Cytobacillus luteolus: one gene and its partner. The protein of the gene in region 1 binds, or shares a complex with, the protein of each later gene. Links are inferred from orthologs where the notes say so. Each region holds a gene or a part of one and is shown in the gene's direction. Other genes may lie near its edges. The genes, in order: J2Z26_RS18955 and J2Z26_RS13045.

The links.
Region 2: the proteins of J2Z26_RS18955 (region 1) and J2Z26_RS13045 are in contact, whole or in part, in a solved structure (PDB 1F51), measured with the Bacillus subtilis proteins. The link is inferred for Cytobacillus luteolus from one-to-one orthologs.

The regions. Positions count from the first base shown.
Region 1 is NZ_JAGGKM010000007.1:188,294-198,436, forward strand. What follows is about bases 4,533-7,300. They hold J2Z26_RS18955 (response regulator), read left to right. Parts: upstream 4,533-5,616; coding sequence 5,617-5,985; downstream 5,986-7,300. Other genes in these bases: J2Z26_RS18945 (CTP synthase), read left to right, coding at 4,533-4,782; J2Z26_RS18950 (DUF2529 domain-containing protein), read right to left, coding at 4,825-5,379; J2Z26_RS18960 (class II fructose-bisphosphate aldolase), read left to right, coding at 6,533-7,300. In the rest of the region: fused isobutyryl-CoA mutase/GTPase IcmF, read left to right, coding at 1-1,547; rpoE (DNA-directed RNA polymerase subunit delta), read left to right, coding at 2,334-2,945; more of J2Z26_RS18945, read left to right, coding at 3,175-4,532; more of J2Z26_RS18960, read left to right, coding at 7,301-7,396; fsa (fructose-6-phosphate aldolase), read left to right, coding at 7,490-8,134; J2Z26_RS18970 (UDP-N-acetylglucosamine 1-carboxyvinyltransferase), read left to right, coding at 8,580-9,866; glpX (class II fructose-bisphosphatase), read left to right, coding at 9,966-10,143. UniProt on the Bacillus subtilis protein: Key element in the phosphorelay regulating sporulation initiation. Phosphorylation of spo0B during sporulation initiation.
Region 2 is NZ_JAGGKM010000004.1:191,684-201,990, reverse strand. What follows is about bases 2,981-5,912. They hold J2Z26_RS13045 (sporulation initiation phosphotransferase B), read left to right. Parts: upstream 2,981-4,139; coding sequence 4,140-4,685; downstream 4,686-5,912. Other genes in these bases: obgE (GTPase ObgE), read left to right, coding at 4,715-5,912; rpmA (50S ribosomal protein L27), read left to right, coding at 3,513-3,803; J2Z26_RS13055 (ribosomal-processing cysteine protease Prp), read left to right, coding at 3,168-3,500; rplU (50S ribosomal protein L21), read left to right, coding at 2,981-3,158. Also shown: J2Z26_RS13075 (M23 family metallopeptidase), read left to right, coding at 1-252; J2Z26_RS13070 (M50 family metallopeptidase), read left to right, coding at 245-1,111; J2Z26_RS13065 (Rne/Rng family ribonuclease), read left to right, coding at 1,171-2,631; more of rplU, read left to right, coding at 2,850-2,980; more of obgE, read left to right, coding at 5,913-6,001; J2Z26_RS13035 (ACT domain-containing protein), read left to right, coding at 6,063-6,524; pheA (prephenate dehydratase), read left to right, coding at 6,538-7,404; J2Z26_RS13025 (transcription repressor NadR), read right to left, coding at 7,450-7,989; J2Z26_RS13020 (IscS subfamily cysteine desulfurase), read right to left, coding at 8,014-9,147; nadB (L-aspartate oxidase), read left to right, coding at 9,269-10,307. UniProt on the Bacillus subtilis protein: Key element in the phosphorelay regulating sporulation initiation. Acts on spo0A. Mediates reversible phosphoryl transfer from spo0F to spo0A.

The DNA.
Region 1 (10,143 bases):
CTGCTGGAGTTTTTCCTTTCAAACGTGAAGGAGAAGACCCGAAACGTCAGTTTGCTGGTGAAGGAACACCTGACAGAACAAACCGTCGTTTCCATTACCTATCTAAGGATGATGATGCAAAACGTTTAAGTACAGCATTCGACTCAGTAACACTATACGGTGAAGACCCAGCATATCGTCCAGATATTTATGGTAAGGTTGGGGAAAGTGGAGTAAGTGTTTGTACATTAGATGATATGAAAAAGCTATATAGCGGATTTGATCTGTGTGCACCTTCTACCTCTGTATCTATGACAATTAATGGACCAGCGCCAATTATTTTAGCGATGTTCATGAACACAGCGATTTCACAGCAAATTGAAAAACGTGAAGCAGAACTTGGGCGAATTTTAACAGTAGAAGAATACATTGAAGTAAAAGCAAAAACACTTCAAACAGTTCGTGGTACGGTTCAAGCTGATATTTTAAAAGAGGACCAAGGTCAAAACACATGTATCTTCTCAACTGAATTTGCATTGCGAATGATGGGGGATATCCAGGAATACTTCATTAACAGTAAAGTGAGAAACTATTACTCTGTTTCCATTTCTGGCTATCATATTGCAGAAGCGGGAGCGAACCCAATTTCACAACTAGCATTCACACTGTCAAATGGATTCACGTATGTAGAGTACTATTTAAGTCGTGGCATGAACATTGATGATTTTGCACCAAACTTAAGTTTCTTCTTCAGCAATGGACTTGATCCTGAATACACAGTTATCGGCCGTGTAGCAAGAAGAATTTGGGCAACGGTGATGAGAGATAAATATGGTGCAAATGAGCGAAGCCAAAAGCTGAAATACCATGTTCAAACATCAGGTCGTTCCCTTCATGCTCAGGAAATTGACTTTAATGATATTCGCACAACACTTCAAGCACTGATGGCTTTACATGATAACTGTAACTCACTTCATACAAATGCGTATGATGAGGCTATTACAACACCAACTGAAGAATCAGTTCGTCGTGCAATGGCGATTCAAATGATCATTACAAAAGAGCATGGCTTAACGAAAAATGAAAACCCATTACAAGGTTCTTTCATTGTGGAAGAGCTAACGGATCTTGTAGAGGAAATGGTGCTTCAAGAGTTTGAACGTATCAATGACCGTGGTGGCGTGTTAGGGGCAATGGAAACACAATACCAACGTGGGAAAATTCAAGATGAATCCATGTACTATGAGATGAAAAAGCATACAGGTGAGCTTCCGATTATCGGAGTAAACACGTATCTAAATCCAAACCCTCCTTCAGAGGAAGAGTTAAATGAAATTGAATTAGCTCGTGCTACCCAAGACGAAAAAGAGCTACAAATTCAAAACCTGAAGAGCTTCCAAGAACGCAATAAAGATGCTGTAGAAGAAGCACTGAAAAAGCTTAAGCAAACAGCCATGAACAACGGAAACATTTTCGAAGAACTTATGGAAACTGTAAAAGTTGCCAGCCTAGGCCAAATTACACAAGCGCTATATGAAGTAGGCGGACAGTACCGTAGAAATATGTAAGAACACACAAAAGGGGCAGAATTCTGTCCCTTTTTAAACTCTTTTAAAAACTATTGTTATTAACACAAAACCTTGACCGTTCCTTTGCGCTGCAGGCAGTTGCTTTCCGCGGGGAATTATGAAAAAGCCCAACTGCCGGCTTTTTCAAGGGCGGATTCCCATCGGGGAGGGATGTGAGCCTCCTCGGCGCTATGCGCCTGTGGGGTCTCACGGGATATCCCTCAACTTCCGCAGGAGTCAACTGCCTTCCGCTCCAATCCACTCTGGTGTTAAATAAAGTTTGAAGCAACAATAAAGTGTGAATAGCAATTGTATTAATAGCAACATTGAACTAGATTTCTTTATAGTGAACTACTTTGGAACATTGTCACTAAATGAATTGTAGTATTTCAGGGAAGTTCTTCAACCTAGTTGTACTTGAAAAAGTCATCATTGATTTCTTAGTTATAAATGGGAGTCCAAACCACGAGACTCCTGCGGGATGCACAGTGGACGTGAGACCCCGCAGCGAAGGAACGAGCGAGGAGGCTCACGAACTGCCCGCGGAAAGCGAGTGGTTTGGGCGACCATTTATTTGTATAGACCATATAAATGGTGTTTTTAAAAGAATTTCACCACATTCCTCACATTAACCTAGCATAAACTGGTTGATTTTGTTTATAATGAATGGTATGTATTCTAGGAGGGAGTATCTTCCTGTTTAGGATTATGCTTTAGGACATCATATGTCTACATACATAACGACACCGCTTATAAACGTTATATACATAGAAAGGGAGTGCACGGATGAGTTTAGATCAATACTCACCAGAGGAACTTAAAGAAATGTCTATGCTTGAAGCAGCATTAGAAATTTTCCACAGCCGCAAAGAAGCAATTGCATTCAATGATTTAGTAGCAGAAATCAAAAAAGTGCTAAATAAATCAGAAGAGGAAATCCAAGCAAGGGTTTCACAATTCTATACAGACCTAAATTTTGATGGTCGTTTCCTAAGTCTTGGAGAAAATCGTTGGGGCTTAAGAAGCTGGTATCCATATGAACAAGTAGATGAAGAGGTTCATGTTGTAGCCAAGCCTAAGAAGAAAAAAGGCAAGAAGAAAGATGATGATGAAGATTTAGACTTAGTAGACTTCGATGAGCTTGATGAAGAAGACTTAGAGTTTGATGACATCGACGACTTCGACGATGATTCAGATGACGATGATGATACAGATGATGATTACGAAGTAGACGATGATGATGACGATGACGACGATGATGACGATGATCTGATTGATGATGATCTAGATGAGCTTGATGACGATCTTGACGACGACTTAGACGATGACGAAGATTTAGATGAAGAAGATGAAGATCTTGATCTAGATGATTTTGAAGACGAAGAAGACGATAAGTAAGTTTCAAAACTGTCTTGACTTTTCAAAAGTAACTATGTAGAATACTTTTTGGGCTCTTTAAAAAAGAACTATCATTATGTAAATGAACCGCTCCCCTTACCTTGCTTGGTAAGTGGGAGCTTTTTTAGTTTATCCGATTCCCCTACTAGCATCTTCAAATTACTTGAAATGTTTTTACATTATTTTGTGCAAACTTTAAATAGTACATAGAAACCGAGGGGGAAAAACAATGACAAAGTATATTTTTGTAACAGGCGGTGTTGTATCGTCTTTAGGTAAAGGAATTGTAGCAGCTTCATTAGGTCGTTTATTAAAAAATAGAGGATTAAGTGTTACGATTCAAAAGTTTGACCCATACATTAACGTAGACCCAGGGACAATGAGTCCATACCAACATGGTGAAGTTTTCGTTACTGATGATGGTGCAGAAACGGATTTAGACTTAGGTCACTATGAGCGTTTTATCGATATTAATTTAACAAAGTACAACAATGTGACAACTGGTAAAATTTATTCGACTGTTTTGAAGAAGGAACGTCGTGGAGATTACTTAGGTGGAACAGTACAGGTAATTCCTCATATCACAAATGAAATTAAAGAACGTGTATACAGAGCTGGCCGTGAGACAAATGCAGATGTTGTTATTACAGAAATTGGTGGTACAGTGGGTGATATTGAATCATTACCTTACTTAGAAGCAATTCGCCAAATCAAAAGTGACATTGGCCGTGAAAATGTAATGTACATTCACTGTACACTGATTCCTTATATCAAAGCTGCTGGAGAAATGAAAACAAAGCCAACACAGCATAGTGTAAAAGAATTACGTAGTTTAGGTATTCAGCCAAATGTAATTGTTGTTCGTACAGAAATGCCAATTACCCAAGATATGAAAGATAAGATTGCCCTATTCTGTGATATTGATAAGAAAGCAGTAATTGAGTCTCGTGATGCGGAAACACTTTATAGCATTCCTCTAGCCTTACAAGATCAACATCTGGATCAAATCACATGTGAACACTTAAAACTAACATGCGGAGAAGCAGATATGACTGAATGGAAAGAACTTGTTACTAAAGTAACGAATCTTTCTAAGAAAACAAGAATTGCTCTTGTTGGTAAATATGTTGAATTACAGGACGCTTATATTTCTGTAGTGGAAGCAATGCGCCATGCTGGTTATGCATTTGATGCAGACATTTCAATTAAATGGATTAATTCAGAAGAAATCTCTTATGAAAATGCTGGAGAATTACTTTCTGATGTAGATGGAATATTAGTTCCAGGTGGATTTGGAGACCGTGGAATTGAAGGTAAAATTGCTACAATGACGTATGCTCGTGAAAATAAGATTCCTTTACTAGGAATTTGTTTAGGAATGCAATTAGCTTCTGTAGAATTTGCTCGTAATGTTCTTGGATTAAAAGATGCCCATTCTGCAGAAATCAATCCTGAGACGACAAACCCAATTATTGACCTTTTACCTGAGCAAAAGGATATTGAAGATCTAGGCGGGACACTTCGTCTTGGGGTATTCCCTTGCAAACTAGAAGAAGGTACAAAAGCGTTTGAAGCTTATCAAGATGAAGTGGTGTATGAGCGTCACCGCCATCGCTATGAGTTTAACAACTATTATCGTCAAGCTATGGAAGCAAAAGGATTTATTTTCTCTGGTACAAGCCCAGATGGTCGATTAGTTGAAATTATTGAACTTAAGGACCACCCTTGGTTTGTAGCATCACAATTCCACCCAGAGTTCAAATCACGCCCAACAAGACCACAGCCTTTGTTCCGTGAATTTATCCGTGCTTCACTGGTTCATTCAGAGCAACTTTAAATTGAAAATCCTAGTGCACAGGCTGCACTAGGATTTTTTACTTTATTCTTCTTCCTCTTCTTCCAAGTATTCTTCAACCATCTCTTTAATAGAAAAGGCTAGCCCATAGTAGGCATAAAGTGCTGTGATGATGGAAGGAAAACCAAAACGGTTGCCATCATCATCTGGAATGAGCGGTTTACCTAACTTTGAATCAATATAAATATCCACAATTTTATCTAGAGATGGACCTTCACTATTCGGTACTAGAGCAGAGATTGCAACAACTTCAATCCCCTTAGTTGTAAGGGTTTGTGCCAATTCAATTGCATCCTCATCTGTTGAAAAACGGGTGACAAGCAGAACTCGATCGACAGGACTAACTTCAGCCATCTGTTTAGTATCGTCTATAAGTCGTGCTGCGGATATCATTGGCTCCTGTCCGATTGTGGCTTCAAGAGTAACGGCCTCCATTTCAGCAAAACCGTGTATGTAAATGATACCTTCGCCAATGGCAGCTTGTGCTAATAGTCTTGCTCCATCCTCAATCGACAATAGTTCTTTGTCATGTATTTTTGTAAACAAGCCTTGAAGCTGTGTTGTGAAAATTTTCAACATAATAATTCGACTCCTTTCTTCACATTTTCTACCTCTATTATATAAATAAATCGAAAAAAAACGAATTAGGAAGTAATTTGTCGATAACCTCTTGTCAAAAAAAGGAGGAATGTGAGAAGGTTTAGTAGAATACAAAGATGATAGATAATGCTAATGAAAATATGATGTATCACCGTTTTTACTTAAACAATGAAATTCTTATTAATAATAAAATAAACTTTAGAGGTGTTGTGACAGATGACGGAGAAAATTTTAATTGTGGACGATCAGTATGGAATTCGTATCTTACTAAATGAAGTATTTCAAAAAGAAGGATATACAACATTTCAAGCGGCTAATGGATATCAGGCTATTGATATCGTAGAGAAGCATTCTCCTGATCTTGTTTTACTTGATATGAAAATTCCTGGAATGGATGGAATTGAAATTTTAAAGCGATTAAAAGCAATTAATCAGGAAATTCGAGTAATTATTATGACTGCCTATGGCGAGCTAGACATGATTCAAGAAGCGAAAGATCTAGGAGCCATTACTCACTTCGCAAAACCTTTCGACATTGACGAAATTCGTGCAGCTGTTAAAAAGCATGTTAAGGTTGGGTCATAGTTTTACTAGCTACATACAAACTTTAAAGTATATGAAGCAAATTAACATATGTTGAGTTGGTTATTCGCTAGAATCGACGAGACTCCTGCGGGAGTAGCACGTCAACGGGAGACCCCACAGGCGCAAAGCGCCGAGGAGGCTCCCGGACTGCCCGAAGAGGAATCGTCCTTTGAAAAAGCCGGCAGTATGGCTTTTTCAATATTCCTCCCGCGGAAAGCGAGTGGATTCTAGCGAATAACACCTATGAGCCATTTAACAAACTATTATCAAGGTAACTTAAAACTGATGTCGCAAAAAATTCATAAATCAATGTAAGAGCTTACACATAAGAATAGCGTGGTTTCAATGATTTAGAGCGTTTTTATAGTTATTGCGCATTCTTTTTTTAGTTGATATGCTATGTACTGTAAATAACCTAAAGTTTTTACCTTAAGAGGTAATTATCAACTACCTCTTTAAAGATACATATCATTTATCGTCAAGGGTAATCCTACTAAATAGGAACTTTGGGAACAGGTAAGTATACGTACATAAGGAGGATAAAGTCATGCCTTTAGTTTCAATGACAGAAATGCTTAACAAAGCAAAAGCAGAGGGATATGCAGTTGGTCAATTCAATCTAAATAACCTAGAATTTACTCAAGCAATTTTACAAGCAGCTCAAGAGGAAAACTCACCAGTTATCTGTGGTGTATCTGAAGGGGCAGCTCGTTATATGGGCGGTTTCAAAACAGTTGTTGCTATGGTTAAAGCACTTATGGAGGATTATAAAGTGACAGTTCCAGTTGCAATCCACCTAGACCATGGTTCAAGTTTTGAAAAATGTGCTGAGGCAATTCATGCTGGATTTACATCAGTTATGATAGACGGGTCTCACCATCCACTTGAAGAAAATATCGCAATCACTAAAAAAGTAGTTGAATTAGCACACATTCATGGTGTATCTGTAGAAGCAGAACTTGGTCGTATTGGTGGTCAAGAAGATGACTTAATCGTTGACGATGCAGAAGCAGCATATGCAATTCCATCAGAGTGTGATCAACTAGTTCGCGAAACAGGTGTAGATTGCTTTGCACCAGCATTAGGTTCAGTACATGGGCCTTACAAAGGTGAACCGAACTTAGGATTTGATCGCATGAAGGAAGTTATGGAATTAACAGGTATTCCTCTAGTGTTACACGGAGGAACAGGAATTCCAACAAAAGACATCCAAAAAGCCATTTCATTAGGTACTGCAAAAATTAATGTAAATACAGAAAATCAAATTTCATCTGCGAAAGTTATTCGTGAAGTTTTAGCTGAAAAGCCGAATGAATACGATCCACGTAAATTCTTAGGCCCAGCTAGAGATGCAATTAGAGAAACTGTAAAAGGCAAAATGCGTGAATTTGGTTCTGCTCAAAAAGCATAATTAACAAAACGATATTTCTATAAAGCCGCCTCTCAAACAGTGGTGGCTTTATTTTCATTTACATAACAATTAATACTAAGGAGGAAAAATACAATGAAATTTTTTATCGACACAGCAAATCTACATGAAATTAAAGAAGCACATGCGCTAGGCGTTCTTTCAGGTGTAACAACAAATCCAAGCTTAGTAGCAAAAGAAGATATCACATTTGAAGATCGTCTAAGGGAAATCACAGAGGTAGTATCAGGTTCAGTTAGTGCAGAAGTAATTGCAACTGATTGGGAGGGCATGATCTCTGAAGGACTAGAACTTGCGAAAATTGCTCCGAACATTACGATAAAAGTCCCAATGACTCCAGACGGATTAAAAGCTGTGAAAGTATTCAAGGAAAAAGGAATCAAGACAAATGTAACCCTTATTTTCACTGCGAACCAAGCATTACTAGCTGCCCGTGCAGGTGCATCATACGTTTCACCATTCTTAGGCAGATTAGACGATATCGGCCACAACGGCTTAGACCTAATCTCAACAATATCAGAAATCTTCACAGTACACGGAATCGACTCAGAAATCATTGCTGCATCTATCAGACACCCATTACACATCACTGAAGCAGCACTAAGAGGCGCGCATATCGCAACAGTACCATACAAAGTCATCCTACAACTATTCAACCACCCACTAACAGACCAAGGAATCGAAAAATTCCTAGAAGACTGGAACAATCGTAATAAATAAAATATTTTTTTCACTGTAATCTTTAAAACAAGATTAAGATGAACCGTTATTTGCTAAAATCTACGAGACTCCTGCGGGAGTGCTGGGCAGGGGAGACCCCGCAGGAGCAACAGCGACGAGGAGGCTCCCCGCACTGCCCGCGGAAAGCGAGTAGATTTTAGCAAATAACGCCTATGTATTAACACTAGCCAGTTTTTTACCCTAAACGATATATGTAAAAAATAGGACTAAAGAACAAAAATATGAAAAAGTTTTCTTTTTAATACATGATTTTCACTTTTTCGTGTAAACTAGGAATTAATACTCGTACAGTAATGTTTATTTGTGCTGGCATAAAATTCCAATAAAAGTGAAGAGTGGTAAGTATATAATACATACTTAGCAGATCCAACTATCGTATAGTTAGGGTCTATCAACGGTCATCTTCGCTAGAAGGGAGACTATCATGGAAAAATTAAAAATCGCAGGCGGTTATCCTTTAAATGGAACGGTAAGAATCAGTGGTGCTAAAAATAGTGCTGTTGCTTTAATTCCAGCAACGATTCTAGCAGAATCTCCAGTCAAAATTGAGGGTTTACCTGACATATCAGACGTTCAAATGCTAAGTAGTTTGCTTGAGGAAATTGGCGGTAGTGTTACGTTAAACGAAAACGAAATCATCGTTGATCCTACAAACATAGTTTCAATGCCACTACCAAATGGAAAAGTAAAAAAATTAAGAGCTTCCTATTATTTAATGGGGGCCATGTTAGGCCGTTTTAAAAAGGCAGTAATTGGACTTCCTGGTGGATGTCACTTAGGACCACGTCCAATCGATCAACATATAAAAGGATTTGAGGCTCTTGGTGCAAAAGTAACAAATGAGCAAGGAGCTATTTACTTACGGGCCGATGAACTAAAAGGTGCAAGAATATACCTAGACGTTGTAAGTGTTGGTGCAACAATCAATATTATGTTAGCAGCTGTACGAGCAAAGGGTCGGACAATCATAGAAAATGCTGCAAAAGAACCAGAAATCATTGATGTAGCTACATTATTATCAAGTATGGGTGCAAAAATTAAAGGTGCAGGAACAGATGTAATTCGTATTGATGGAGTTGATGAGTTAAGAGGATGTCAACACACAATTATTCCTGACCGAATTGAAGCAGGTACTTATATGATTATCGGCGCAGCAATGGGAGAAAGAGTTGTCATTGATAACGTTATTCCTCTACATCTTGAATCTCTAATCGCGAAGTTTAGGGAAATGGGTGTTCAGGTTGAGACGAAAGATGACCAAGTTATCGTTAGTGGCACCAAAAATCTAAAAGCTGTAGATATAAAAACCTTGGTATATCCAGGGTTCGCAACTGATTTACAGCAACCTTTTACATCTCTTCTTACAAAGGCAACAGGAACCGGTGTAGTTACTGATACAATCTATGGAGCTCGTTTTAAGCATATCGATGAGTTGCGCAGAATGAATGCCCAAATTAAAGTCGAAGGCCGTTCTGCAATTGTCAGTGGTCCTGTAAAATTACAGGGAGCGAAGGTCAAGGCTAGTGACCTACGTGCAGGTGCAGCCCTAGTGGTGGCTGGTTTAATGGCAGAGGGTGTTACTGAGGTAACTGGACTCGATCATATAGACCGTGGTTACAGTAATCTTGTTGAAAAATTGACAGGATTAGGTGCGACTATTTGGCGTGAAAAAATGTCTGAAGAAGAAATAGAGCAACTACAAAATTCATAAATAGAAAATAACTTTGCTCCCACTTCTCGAAAAAGTGGGAGTTTTAAGGTAGAATAGAGTTTGTAATCGTTTGCAGTTAACGGGGGGAGGAAATTCAGTATGGAAAGAAGTTTGTCGATGGAATTGGTGCGTGTCACAGAAGGCGCTGCACTTGCTTCGGCACGTTGGATGGGTCGAGGATTAAAGGACGAGGCAGACGGTGCTGCCACTTCCGCAATGCGAGATGTCTTTGATACAGTACCGATGAAGGGGACAGTAGTAATAGGTGAAGGGGAAA
Region 2 (10,307 bases), on another replicon or contig:
GAAGGTGTCGTAACGTTTGTTGGAAATAAAGATGATTTAGGAAAAACAGTCATTATTCAACATGCAGACGGCTCCCATACTTGGTATGCAAAACTACAATCAATCGATGTAACTTTATATCAATTTGTAGATACTGGGCAGGCAGTAGGTAAAGTGGTAGATAGTGAAGATGGACAAAAAGGAACCTATTATTTCGCAATTAAAAAGGGTGAGTCCTTTATTGATCCTATACAGGTGATATCGTTTGACTAAGTTGATGGAAACATTATTAAAAATTAAAATACATCCACTATTTTGGGTTGTAATAGGAATATCAATTATAACTGCTCATTTTAAGGAGCTATTAATGCTATTTCTCATTGTATTCATCCATGAATTGGGGCACGTAACAGGTGCCCATTTTTTTTCATGGAGAATTAAAAAAATCCAACTTCTACCTTTTGGAGGAGTTGCCGAAATGGATGAGCATGGCAACCGTCCCATTAAAGAAGAGTTAATTGTTATATTAGCTGGACCAATCACACATATAGTCCTTGTCTTTATAGGCTATATTTTTTATGCATTTTCTATTATTTCTGCAGAAACACTTGATCTATTTATTTTTCACAACCTAGTTATTTTGTTTTTTAATTTGCTACCGATCTGGCCATTAGATGGTGGAAAACTTTTACTTTTATTATTTTCTTTAAAAAAACCTTTTAGTGATGCACATAAGATGACCATACAATTGTCGATTATCGGTGTTGGTCTATTTATACTTGCTGTCCTGTATTACTCACCTTCTCAACTTCATTTATGGATGATTATTACATTTCTACTCTTCTCAATTGTGATGGAGTGGAGACAACGACATTTTGTTTTCATGCGGTTTTTACTAGAACGGTATTATGGGGATGCTTCTCAGATACAAAGGTTAACACCTCTAATTGTTGATGAAAAAGAAACAATACAAGAAGTACTTGTTAAGTTTTATCGCGGGAATAAACATTCTATAATAATAAGCAAAAAGGGTAAACATCATGTGCCACTTGATGAAAACGAAGTGTTACATGCTTACTTTAATGAAAGGCGTACTACAGAACACGTTGGAGATTTAATCTATCCATATTGACCTCACTTCTAATTATCTGTTTAATTATCGGTAAGAGATAATGAAGTGAGGTTCTAGCTTTGAGCATATTAGTACTAAATATAAATTCATCAGAAAAACGTGGCGCGATTGTTAAAAATAATAAAGTTGAGCAATTTATTCTTATCCAGCCCGCTAGGAAAAGTCTAGTTGGTAATATTTATTCTGGAAGAGTAATCGATGTTATTCCTGGTATGGAAGCAGCATTTGTAGACATAGGTATTGATAAAAATGGATATTTACCAATAGATGAATTTCCTTCTATTCAAAATCCGGATAAAGAAAAACGAATATCCCAACTAATACATCAAGGTGAGGAAATAGTAGTACAAGTGATAAAGGACAGTAGTGAACTAAAAGGACCAAAACTTACGAGGTTAATCGAGATTCAGGGTGATTACATAATCTATCAGCCCGAAGGTAAGACTGTCTCAGTGTCTAGAAAAATTAGAAATGAGCAAGAACGTGATAAGTGGCATGCATTTGCAACGGCTCATTGTACTGAGAATGAAGGGCTTATTATACGTACTTCGTGCGAAAAAGAACATGAAGATACAGTTTTAAATGAATTATCTTACATTCGTAGTAAATATCAATCCATGCTGAAAATACGAGGACATGAGCAGAAAACTCCTAGCCTTTTATTTGATAAAGGTAGCATCGAAGAAAGAGCACGTGATATCGTAATAGCTGGACAGATTGAAGAAATCGTAGTAGATGATTTCTCCTTCTACCAAAGGCTTAAAGTAATGTTAGATAATGTAAAAATAAGCACATATAGCCGAAGCGAGAACATATTCTCCTATTATGGAGTGGAGCATGAAATTGAGAAGTGTCTAAATAAAACAGTTGTGTTAGATAATGGTGGCTATATTATTATCGAAAGCACAGAGGCCATGACTGTTATTGATGTGAACTCCGGTAAATTTCATGGAAAAACTAACTTAAGGGAAACCATATTAAAAACCAATATAGAAGCAGCACGAGAAGTAGCAAGACAAATTCGGTTACGGGATATTGGTGGAATTATAGTGGTTGATTTTATTAACATGAGGTTTCAAGAAGATAAACATCAGGTGTTAGACACCATTAAAATGGCCTTAAGAGCAGATCCTAATGATACGAAGATTCTAGGGTTTACAAAGCTAGGTTTAGTAGAATTAACTAGGAAAAAAGTTTATCAAACGGTAAATGAAATTCTATGTTCACCTTGTTCAACTTGTGAAGGGACAGGAATGGTCTTATCCGCTGAATCCATCGCTTATAAAATTGAACGCGAACTCTGGGAGCTAAAAGGCAAGGACTATGAAGCCGTTTGGATAGAGGCACCTGAATCCGTAATCAGATGTATTACTGGTGAAAAAGGTGTTCATAAAAAAAGGTTAGAAGAAACGTTGAATTTAGCGATATACCTAACTATACAAAAAACAACTGATCGTAAATATACAATTCGTCATGTAGGTTCGAAAAAAGAGATTGAAGAGCGGATTAAATTACTGTAAACTATAATAGTTGTCACTGGTAGGGGCATGAAGTTGCCTCTATTTTACATGTTGTTAATCTAGTAATACTTATTGACATTGCATAGTATTAGTGGTAACATTTTGATGTTATTGTTTGTAGCACCCATTGCTACAACCGCTCAGCTCAGGTAATAAGATTTCCCATTGGAAGCGCCTGTCGTTGGCGAGTCTTAGTCCATATTATAGGAGGTGCAATTATGTACGCAATTATTGAAACTGGTGGAAAACAAATCAAAGTTCAAGAAGGTCAAGAGATTTATATCGAAAAGCTTGACGTTGAACAAGGTGGAACAGTTACTTTTGACAAAGTTTTATTCGTAGGTGGAGACAACGTTAAAGTTGGAACTCCAACTGTTGAAGGAGCTACTGTTACTGCTAAACTTGAAAAACATGGTCGTGCTAAGAAGATCACTGTTTTCAAATACAAAGCTAAGAAAAACTACCGTCGTAAACAAGGTCACCGTCAACCTTACACTAAAGTTGTTATTGAAAAAATCAACGCGTAAGGTCATACAATGATCAAAGTAACGATAAATCGCCAAAGTAATGGGCATATTGAATCGTTTACAATCAATGGACATGCTAACTTTGCAAAGCATGGCTCAGATATTGTTTGTGCTGGTGTATCGGCAGTTTCGATTGGTGCTATTAATGCTATATTAGCCTTAACTAAAATAAATCCTGATATTGAACAGGGTGGCGAGGGTGGCTTTCTCCGCTGTGTGATTCCAACCGAATTGGAAGAGAACACAAATGAGAAGGTACAACTTCTTTTAGAAGGAATGTTAATTTCCTTACAAACCATCGAAAATGATTACGGACAATACATTAAAATCTCAACAAAGTAGGAGGTGAAAGTCATGTTAAGATTAGACCTTCAATTCTTCGCTTCTAAAAAGGGAGTAGGTAGTACTAAAAACGGTCGTGATTCAATCTCGAAACGTCTTGGTGCTAAGCGTGCTGATGGTCAATTCGTTTCAGGTGGATCAATTCTTTACCGTCAACGCGGTACAAAAATCTATCCAGGTGCAAACGTAGGCCGTGGTGGAGACGATACATTATTCGCTAAAATTGACGGAGTAGTTAAATTTGAGCGTTTAGGTCGTGACCGTAAACAAGTAAGCGTATATCCAGTTGCACAAGAAGCGTAAGCTCTTTAAAGAAAAACTCTAACCTTTTCTGGTTAGAGTTTTCTTTTTTGCCCTTATACTATAAAGAGATTTTATAGGATACAATTAGTGAATTGGAGCGGAAGGCACTTGACTCCTGCGGGAATTGAGGGAAGTATGAGACCCCACAGGCGAAGCCGAGGAGGCTCATATCCCTCCCCGCGGAAAGCAAGTGCCTGCAGTGTAAAGAAACGGTCAAAGTTCAAATTAGAAAGCAAACTGCTCTTCCATACGGCAAAACTAAGTATTATTAGTCATATTTCACAATGTTTGTTATAATTTCTTCAGATAAGATTCTAATGATTTGGAGAATTGCTGATGAAAAAGGAATGGAATGTTGTTGAAGTTCTAAGCCATTCAAGACACGATTGGCTTAATAAAATTCAATTATTAAAGGGTAATCTATCTTTAAATAAAATAGACAGAGTCAAAGAAATAATCGAAGAGATCGTTCATGAATCCCAGAATGAATCGCACTTAACCAACTTAAAAATGCAAAAGTTTGCCGAGCTGCTAATGACCTACAACTGGGAACAGCATCATTTTCGACTTGAGTACGAAATAGTAGGCGACTTAAAAGATTGTTCGGAATATGATGATTCGTTACATAACTGGTGTATTGAGTTTTTTTCTGTGTTAGACCATTCAATCGATTGTAACAATGATAATAATCTAAGCATCTCGATAGAGACATTTAATGATGAACTCCGTTTCTTTTTTGACTTTAGTGGAATAATAACAGATAGAGAAGTAGTTAGGAATTGGTTTAAAAAACAACGATCCGAAGAGAGCTTCTTTCAAATTTTAGATTATCAAGTACAAACAGATGAAATGCTTGTTGTGTTAAGGCTGCAAAGTTCTTAAACATTTAGGCAAGCGAACGGAGGGAAACAATGTTTGTCGATCAGGTCAAAGTTTATGTAAAAGGCGGAGACGGCGGGAATGGTATGGTCGCATTTCGCCGAGAAAAATATGTACCCAATGGAGGACCAGCGGGTGGTGACGGAGGTAAAGGTGCAGATGTTATCTTCGAAGTAGAAGAAGGACTTCGTACACTAATGGATTTCCGTTATAAACGTCATTTTAAAGCTGAACGTGGAGAACATGGGATGTCTAAGGGCATGCATGGGAAAAATTCTTCCCCAATGATTGTAAAAGTTCCACCTGGGACTGTTGTAACCGTAGAAGGTACAGGGCAAGTAATTGCAGACCTAACTGAACATGGACAGCAGGCCATTATTGCAAAGGGTGGTCGTGGTGGAAGAGGGAATACTCGTTTCGCTACACCTGCAAATCCAGCACCAGAAATTGCTGAAAATGGAGAACCAGGACAAGAGAGAGACGTAATATTAGAATTAAAGGTATTAGCTGACGTAGGTCTTGTGGGCTTCCCTAGTGTTGGTAAGTCAACTCTACTATCTATCGTATCTGCTGCAAAACCAAAAATTGCTGAATATCATTTTACAACAATTGTTCCTAACTTGGGTGTTGTAGAAACAGAAGATAGTCGTAGTTTTGTAATGGCAGACCTACCTGGACTTATCGAAGGGGCGCACCAAGGTGTAGGACTAGGGCATCAATTTCTTCGCCATATCGAAAGAACAAGGGTTATTGTGCATGTAATCGATATGTCTGGTATGGAAGGTCGTGATCCATATGAAGATTATTTGACAATTAACGATGAACTTAAAGAATATAATCTTCGACTAATGGAAAGACCTCAAATTATTGTAGCCAATAAAATGGACATGCCAGATGCAGATGAAAATCTTAAAGTCTTCAAGGAAAAATTAAATGAGGACGTGAAGATTTTCCCTATCTCGGCTATTACAAGACAAGGGCTTCGTGATTTACTCTTCGAAATAGCAGATCTGGTAGAAACAACACCTGAATTTCCAATGGAGGTTGAGGAAGAGGATACCGAGCACAGAGTTCTTTATAAGCATGAAAAAGAAGAGATTGACTTTAAAATTACGAGAGAGAGCGACGGTACATTTGTCGTATCTGGAGATAAGATTGAAAAGCTATTCAAAATGACGAACTTCCAGCGTGAAGAGTCTATTCGAAGGTTTGCAAGACAATTAAGAGGTATGGGCGTTGATGCTGCTTTGCGTGAAAAAGGAGCAAAACACGGAGATACTGTAAAGCTTGAGGATTATGAATTTGAATTTGTAGAATAGTGGTCAAGAAAAGGCACGTCAATAGTGCCTTTTCTTATCCCTTTGAAAGTGGGGATAGGTATTGAATAATAAGCAGAAAAAAGTAGATGAAAAATTTTATTTAGTGCGTGAGGATGTTCTTCCTGAAGCCATAAAAAAAACACTTGAAGCTAAGGAATTACTTGATCGTGGCAAGGCTAACTCGGTGGCAGATGCGGTTCAAATGGTTGATTTAAGTCGTAGTGCATTTTATAAATATAAAGATACTGTCTTTCCTTTTCATACCGTAGTTAAAGAAAGAATTATTACGCTCTTTTTTCATTTAGAAGACCGTTCAGGAACTCTTTCTCAGTTATTAGGTGTTGTTGCGGCTGCAGGATGTAATGTATTAACGATTCATCAAACGATTCCGTTAAGAGGAAAGGCAAATGTTACACTTTCTTTAAATACAACTGGTATGACTGAAGATATTACAGATCTCTTATCAAAGTTAAAACGTCTAGATTTTATAGATAAAGTAGATGTACTTGGAACAGGGGCTTAAGGGGGAAGCAAGAATGACAGAGAAAAGAAAGATTGCTTTTTTAGGGCCAAGAGCAACATTTACAGAAAGTGCAGTTACGTTTTTATTCCCTGACGAAGTCGGTGTGGCCTATCAAACGATTCCTGAATGCATGGACGCTATCCAGGCGGGAGAAGTTGAAGTTGCTGTAGTTCCTTTAGAAAATACGATCGAAGGGTCCGTTAATTTAACACTCGATTATTTAATCCATGAAAAGCCCGCACGAATTATCGCTGAGCTAACTGTTCCAATAAGGCAGCAGCTAATGGTTCATCCAGACAATACAATGCGATGGAATGATGTAAACTGTATTTACTCACATTCACATGCAATAGCACAGTGTCATAAATTTTTACATGGTCAGTTTAATCAAACAAACTATGAGTATATGACTTCAACTGGAGCAGCTGCTAAATATGTTTCTGAACATCCAAAAGAGAATATAGCAGCGATTGCTAACGAATTGGCTGCTAAGGAGTATGGTCTTACAATTGTAAGAAAAGACATCCATGATTATGAAAACAACCATACGCGTTTTGTTGTGCTTCAAAAGGAGAAACACTCGATATCTCCTCCTAGTAATCTTTCACCAGTAGGGCAGAAAACGACATTAATGATTACCTTACCTTCGGACCAAGCTGGGGCACTTCACCAAGTATTATCTGCATTTGCATGGAGAAAATTAAATCTTTCTAAAATTGAATCACGACCAATGAAAACAGGCTTAGGTAATTATTTTTTTATCATTGATATAGATGCTATTTTAGATGAAATATTAGTTCCGGGGGCAATTGCTGAACTTGAAGCTCTTGGCTGCTCTGTAACTATTTTAGGTTCGTATCCTTTCTTTCATGCAAACTAAAAAAATCCCTTACAAAAATTTAGTAAGGGATTTTTACATTCTATCTTATTCAATCAGGATATTTGCTTTCTTAAGGGCCTGGCAAGCTGCATCCAATTTATCAATTGAAGAAGCTTCTAATGTATGAAGGTGAGTACCATCTGTAAGTTCAGATAAAAATGTTGCATTCGTTTCATTTATTTTACTCATAAATGTATTTACTTCCTGACGATTACTAACCATTATCGAGGCCGTTAAGTCACCATAGACAGGATGTTCTATTTTTACATCTTTAACGGTAACGCCATGGTCCACAATTAGAGTTAATTCTTCCTGAGTTTGGCTTGGTGGGTGTTGGCAAACCACAACACGGCTAAAACTTTCCTTGGTTAGCTCATTTTTTAAATAAAAATAGCCATTACTTGTTGCCAAAATGGGTTCATTTCTTGCTTTAAGTAAAGATATATCTTGTACTATAACTTGCCTACTTACATTCGTTTTTGTGGATAATTCACTTCCTGTAATTGGTTCTCTGGAATCCTTTAACCACTTTAAGATGAGCTCACGTCTATTTTCCCCAAGAATTTTCTTGTCGTCCTTCACCATTGTCACTCCTTTAAAGATCCACTTTTAAAGTCTAAAATTGTTTATGATCTGTTTCATGATTTTTAGTAAGAAATCAATATCTTCAATTGTTGTGTATTTGCCAAAGGATAACCGTATAAATTGCTTTGCTTTATCAGGGGTTTTTCCAATGGCTATCATTGTTTTTGATGGTTCTTGTTGACCAACCTGACAGGCACTTCCAGTCGAAATGGCGACTCCGTGTCGATTGCATTCTAACATTGAATATTGTCCTTCTATTCCTTCAATGAGTAGCCCTAAAATTGTAGGTAAATGAAGGGATGCCCGATTTATGATTTCAATAGGAAGATGTAAATGACCTATTTCTTCAATTAAATGTGTTCGTAAGGTTTGTAATCTCTGTTGTTCATCAGTCATTTCATTATATATAAGTTGTGCGGCAATCACAAAAGCAGCAATCCCTGGGACATCTACTGTTCCTGGACGAAATCCAAATTCATGACTAGTATTTGGAAAAACACTACTCCATTTTACCATAGGGTTTATATAAGCAGCGCCTACTCCTTTTGGCCCGTAAATTTTATGACTAGAAATTGAAATACTATCCAGGTTTGCTTCTTTAATTTCTATTGGAATTTTCCCAAATGATTGTACACAATCACTGTGAAATAGAATATCATGCTTTTTTAAGATTTTCCCGATTTCATGAATAGGTTGGATAACACCTATTTCTGAATTAACATGATGAATGGAAGCTAGAACAGTTTCTTCAGTAATTGATTGCTCTAACTCTTTAAGATTAACTTCACCTGATGAAGTGACATTTAAATATGTGATAGTATAACCCTCATCTTCAAGTTTCTTAAACAGATTCTTGACTGATGAGTGCTCAACTTTAGTTGTAATAAGGTGTTTACCTTTATGTTTGTTGCCAAGTAACAGTGACTGTATCGCTAAGATATTTGCGTCAGAACCACCACCTGTGAAAAATACTCCACTTTTTGGTACAGCTATTAATTTTGCTAGTTCCTCTCGACATCCCTCTAAAACATTCTTTGCTGATGTTCCATGATCATGAAGGCTACTTGGGTTCCCGAATATCTTTTTAGCCACTTCACTATAAGCTTGTATAGATTCATCCCTCATTGGTGTTGTTGCAGCATAATCTAAATAGATCATAAGCCCCGTCCTTCCGATTTTTCTTTATACTATAAACTATAAAACTATAAAAAACACTTGTTATTATTTTAAATATATGTAAATATAGGTGTCAAGACACTAGTAAAGAAGAGGTGGCAAAATGCCTTTCGAATATACAGATGTTTTAATTGTCGGTAGTGGTATTGCAGCCTTAAATCTTGCCACTAAATTAAGTGAGCATATGAATGTGAGAATCATCACAAAGTCTAAAATTGAAAATAGTAATTCTATGTTAGCCCAAGGGGGCGTTGCAGCAGCAATCAGTCCAAGTGACCATTGGGAAAATCACTTTCAAGATACAATGAGTGCAGGATGTTACCATAATAACAAGGCAGCAGTTAAAACATTAGTCGAGCTTGGACCTAGTTGTATAAGAGAATTAATGAATGATGGAATGACATTTGATTGTGATTCAGATGGAAATCTAGTACTTGGTCTAGAAGGTGCACATCTTCAAAATCGTATTCTACATGCTGGAGGAGACAGTACTGGTAAAGCATTAATGAATTATCTCTTTTCAAAGTTAGACCAAAAAGTAATCGTGAATGAAAATGAAATGATTTTAGATTTAATTATACATGATGAAAAGTGTGTTGGAGTGACTAGCCTTAATAATCATAATGAAATAACCTCTTTTTATGCAAATCATGTGGTACTTGCGACAGGAGGTTGCGGAGGACTATATTCTGTAACATCTAATGACATTACTATTACAGGGGATGGAATAGCTGCTGCATATCGAGCGGGAGCAGAAATAACGGATATGGAATTCATTCAGTTTCATCCAACAATGCTATTTAAAGATGGTAAAAGTCATGGGCTTATTTCAGAAGCTGTTCGTGGAGAAGGAGCTCTTCTAGTGAATGACAAAGGTAAATACATTATGGAGGGTGTTCATGATTTAAAAGACCTTGCTCCAAGAGATATCGTGTCTAGAAGAATTCATAAGGAGTATATAAACGGAAATTTAGTTTTTCTTGATATATCCATGATTAAAAACTTTAGGATAAAGTTTCCAACGATTACAGGAATATGTGAAAAAGCAGGTATCAGCCTACAAGAAGGATTACTCCCCGTTGCACCAGGAGCTCATTTTTTAATGGGAGGAATAAAGACGAACTTATATGGCGAATCAACTA